Regions from separate parts of the Streptomyces sp. NPDC040610 genome, predicted to be linked through region 2. Evidence: riboswitches for the same ligand, from Rfam matches in the RefSeq annotation. Region 2 holds a riboswitch; the other holds the start of a gene.
What was found. Region 2 has a riboswitch for cobalamin ahead of ACZ6AA_RS27525 (CoA-acylating methylmalonate-semialdehyde dehydrogenase). Riboswitches for the same ligand answer to the same signal wherever they lie in the genome.
Positions count from the first base shown of each region.

Region 1 (2,196 bases), on a different contig from region 2:
TTCGATGAAGCCGACACCGAGCGAGTCCAGTAAGCGGGCCGTGGCGAGTTTGTCGTGGACGGAGTAGGAGATTCCCTCGCCCTGCGCGCCGTCGCGCAGGGTGGTGTCGTAGAGGTGGAAGCTGTCGCCGAGCGGGGTTTCGGCCGGTGTGGTGCGCGTGTGAGTCACCGGGCGTCCTTCCTGAGCGGTTGTCGTTGTGGGGTTGCCTGGTTCGGCGGGCGCCGTCGGCCGCGCGTGGGCGCTCTTCGAACCAGGGCCGCGGCGTCGGGGCAGGCCGCGAGGGCAGGTGGACGCCGCCGCGGGAGGGGGGGACACGCGGGGTCGGCGCAGGGGGCGCGGGTGAGCGCGGGGGCACCTGGCCCGAGGGACCGTTTCCGTGCCGTCTTGCCGCCAACCCTGTTGGGGCGGGGGCGAGCATCGGCGTCGGCCGTCCGGTCTTCGGGTACGAAGTCGCTCGGAGTCGGCCACGCGGAAACAGCGGCACAACGCTGTGCCTGCTTCGCCGGGCCGCCTGAGGTGGTCCACGGCGATGGACATGCTTGCTTCAAGGGCGTGCGTACGACTGGAAAGTCAGGCGGGCCGCGGCGCGGGGCGTCGAAGGCGCGGGCCGCCGCGCACCGTTCACATCAGGGCAGGTCCGCCCCGCCCCTGTGCGGAGAACGGGCGGCTGCGGCTCCGCTCGTGCGGGAGAAGACGCGGCAAGGCATGCAGGGGACTCCCCGACGTTTCGGCTCCATCCTCGTGGGCCTCGTCGTGGTACCCGCGGACGGCGATCTGACTTCCGGGAGCGTGGGCTCGTCCGGTCACAGTGGCGGGACCGTGCCGGATTCTCACCGGCTTCCCCGTGCCGCAGGTTTGACGTCCCCATGTGTAGCAGCCGCTCCCGTCCCCGTCACCCCCTAGTGACCCCCACCCAGCCGCACCGGGCGGGGTGCCCTTACGGATTCCCACGGCCCTGTTCCGCGCGGATCGACAGCCCGTAGGCTGGCCGCAGCAGCTGGTTCGACCCGTCCGCCAGGCGGGGGCGTCGCAAGAGGGAACCCGGTGGGAGTCCGGGACTGCCCCGCAGCGGTGAGCGGGAACGACCGCCGTCACACGCACTGGGCCCGACGAACGGGGCCCGGGAAGCGACGGCCAGTAGGTGTCCTCCCTCGGGGGGCGGGTCCGCGAGTCCGAAGACCTGCCAACTGCCCGCGTGCGGACCACTCCGCGCACGGACATCCCGGTGACCTCGAGGGCGGGTCGGCGTACAGATCGGACGGACGATCGCGCCATGCCTCGCGGGGTCGATTCCGTCCCGTCCGTCATGCCTTCGCGCTCCCACCCCGTCGCCGGTACCTCAGGGCACCGCCCTGACCAAGGCGCGAAGGGGGCCATCGGTGCGGAACAACAGACCGCAGGAGATCATCGTGGACGGCAAGCCCATGATGGCTGTGGCCGTGAAGGAGTTCGAGAGTCTGCTCGCCACCCGCAGACAGCTCGGGAGCCAGACCGCGAGGCTGCGGATGCTGCGCGACACACTCGTCGACATGACCGAGTTCCTGGACACCCTGGTCGAGGCGCTCGACGACGACGCCCCGCCCCGGACGCCGAGTCCGGGCCCTCCGGACACCCGCCCGGCACTGGTCACCGAGATACGGCGACGCGCGCACCAGGTGCGTGCCATCACCGGAGCAGGGCGCACCGGACGCGGCGGTCACCCGACCGAACGCAGACTGGGCAAGGCCGAGGACACCGCCGACGGCAATGGGGACTGCTGATGCCGGAGTCCGCACCGCCCTTGACGCCCTCGCCCGGAGCGACGCACGCGTACAGCCCCTCGTTCGTCAGTAGTTCTCGGACGCCGCAACGGCGTCCTGCAGGAGGTGTCGGATGAGTTTCCGGCTCGCGGCGTACGCCGTGTGCGTCGAGGACGGCCGGGTGCTGCTCGCCCGGCACGTGCCGCCGAGCGGCGAGAGCAACTGGACTCTGCCGGGCGGCAGGGTGGAGCACGCGGAGGATCCGTTCGACGCGGTGATCCGGGAAGTCGCCGAGGAGACGGGCTGCGACGCGGTGGTCGAACGCCTCCTGGGCGTGGACTCACGGTTGATCCCCGCGGCGGACCGCGCCCCCGGCCTCCCCGACCACCAGAACGTCGGCATCTTCTACCACTGCCGCATCACCGGCGGCCACCTGCGCCCCGAACCGAACGGCGAG
Region 1 is NZ_JBVIXA010000002.1:63,382-65,577, forward strand. Features, by position in the region: gene cimA (citramalate synthase) at 1-168, opposite strand, end outside; adenosylcobalamin (AdoCbl) riboswitch at 759-855, opposite strand; cobalamin riboswitch at 995-1,190, shown strand; gene ACZ6AA_RS07185 (hypothetical protein) at 1,380-1,760, shown strand; gene ACZ6AA_RS07190 (NUDIX hydrolase) at 1,873-2,196, shown strand, end outside.
Region 1: linked by a shared signal. The riboswitch ahead of ACZ6AA_RS07185 (hypothetical protein) and the one ahead of ACZ6AA_RS27525 (CoA-acylating methylmalonate-semialdehyde dehydrogenase) in region 2 are both predicted to bind cobalamin.

Region 2 (2,196 bases):
CGATCAGCGCGTCCACGGCCTGGTCGAGGTCCGCGTCCGGCATCACGATCATGTGGTTCTTGGCGCCGCCGAAGCACTGGGCGCGCTTGCCGTGGGCGGCGGCGGTGGCGTAGATGTGCGCGGCGATCGGCGTGGAGCCGACGAAGCCGAGCGCCTCGACGCGCGGGTCCTCCAGGAGGGTGTCGACGGCCTCCTTGCCGCCGTTGACGACGTTGAGGATGCCGGGCGGCAGGCCCGCCTCCAGGAAGAGCTCGGCGAGCCGCAGCGGCACGGACGGGTCGCGCTCGGAGGGCTTCAGGATGAAGGCGTTGCCGCAGGCGATGGCAGGGGCGGCCTTCCAGAGGGGGATCATCGCCGGGAAGTTGAACGGCGTGATGCCGGCGACGACGCCGATGGGGCGGCGCAGCGAGTGCACGTCGATGCCGGTCCCGGCGTTGTCGGTGAACTCGCCCTTGAGCAGGTGCGGGATGCCCGCGGCGAACTCCACGACCTCCAGGCCGCGCTGGAGGTCGCCGTGCGCGTCGGCGACGGTCTTGCCGTGCTCGGCCGACAACAGCCGGGCCAGCGCATCGCGTTCGCCCTCGACGATCCGCAGGAACCGCATCAGGACGCGGGCGCGGCGCTGCGGGTTCCACTCGCCCCACTCGCGCTGCGCCTCGGCCGCGTCGGCGATGGCCGCCTCGGTCTCCGCGCGGTTCGCGAGCGGGACGCGGGCCTGTATCTCGCCGGTGTTGGGGTCGTACACGTCGGCGAGCGCGCCCGATGTTCCCGGGATGTGCTTGCCGCCGATGAAGTGGGTCAGTTCACGGACCATGGGAGCCTGCTCTTTCGTCAGGTGGGATCCGGGGACGGGCGCGCCCGACCGGCCGTCGGCGGCGTGCGCGGGCAGGCCGGGGTGACGGACGGGAAGGGGACGCGAACGGCCAGGGGGCCGTCAGACAGCGGGGGTTGTCGCTCGCATCGGCGGATCACCGGGGTCGTGGGTGCGCACCGGGGCCATGCGTGTCTGCTCCATCCTCGTGGACAACACGGATCACCCCACGGCCGGTATCCTGACTCCCGGATCAGCGTCCGCTCTCCCGCCTTCCCAACGGACTTCTCCGTCAGTGGCGTTGTCTCACGCGAGAACGCACTCCCCGGTCACAGTGGCGGGACCGCGCCGGATTCACACCGGCTTCCCTGCACCGCGGGCTTCGTCACGAACATATACTTGGACTTCCTAGTAAGTCCACAGCGGACGGGTTCCCACTTGCCGTGGGAACCCCCTATCCGGCTCCTACCGAGGTCCTACGCCCCCAGCTCCGCGCGCACGACCCCTGCCAGCCCCGCCAGCGCGGACGCGAGGTCCGCCGCGGCCGCCCCGCCGCCCTGCGCCACCTCGTCCGAGCCCCCGCCCCGCCCGCCGAGCAGCCTCTTGACCAGCGCCGACGCGGACAGCCCCGCCGCGCGCCCGGCCTTGTTCACGGCGACGACGAGCACCGGCTTGTCGGCGGTGAGGGCCACGGCGGCCACGCCCGGCCGCTCTCCGGGCAGCCGCCCGCGCACGTCCAGGGCCAGCGCCCGGGCGGCCCCCGCGTCGCCGTCCGTGGTGGCCGTGATCACGCTCGCGCCCGCCACGTCGACGGCCCGGTCGGCCAGCTCGGCCGCGCGGACGGCCAGGGCCGCCTGCCGCAGCCGCTGGTTCTCGCGGTCGGCGGCCTTGAGCCGGTCGAGGAGTCCGGCGATGCGCTCGGGCAGTTCGGCGCGCGGCGCCTGCACCTGCTCGGCGATCCGGGCGACGAGGTCGCGCTCGCGCGCCAGATGGCCGAAGCCCTCGATGCCGACGGCCGCCTCCAGGCGCCGCATGCCCGCGCCGACGGACGACTCGGCGGTCAGCGCGACGACGCCGACCTGCGCGGCGTGCTCGACGTGCGTGCCGCCGCACAGCTCGCGCGACCAGGCGCCGCCGATCTCGACGACCCGCACCTGCTCGCCGTACGTCTCGTCGAACAGGGCGAGCGCGCCGAGCTCCTTGGCCTCGGGCAGCGTCATCCAGCGCACGCCGACGGGCAGGTCGCGGCGGAGCGCGCGGTTGGCGGCCTCCTCGACCTCGCTGCGGACGGTGGCGGAGAGCCCGCCGCGCCAGGGGAAGTCCAGGCGCAGATAGCCGGGGCGGTTGTAGGAGCCGGACTGCAGGGCGGTGGGACCGAGGATCTC
Region 2 is NZ_JBVIXA010000008.1:407,760-409,955, reverse strand. Features, by position in the region: gene ACZ6AA_RS27525 (CoA-acylating methylmalonate-semialdehyde dehydrogenase) at 1-814, opposite strand, end outside; cobalamin riboswitch at 1,026-1,204, opposite strand; gene alaS (alanine--tRNA ligase) at 1,288-2,196, opposite strand, start outside.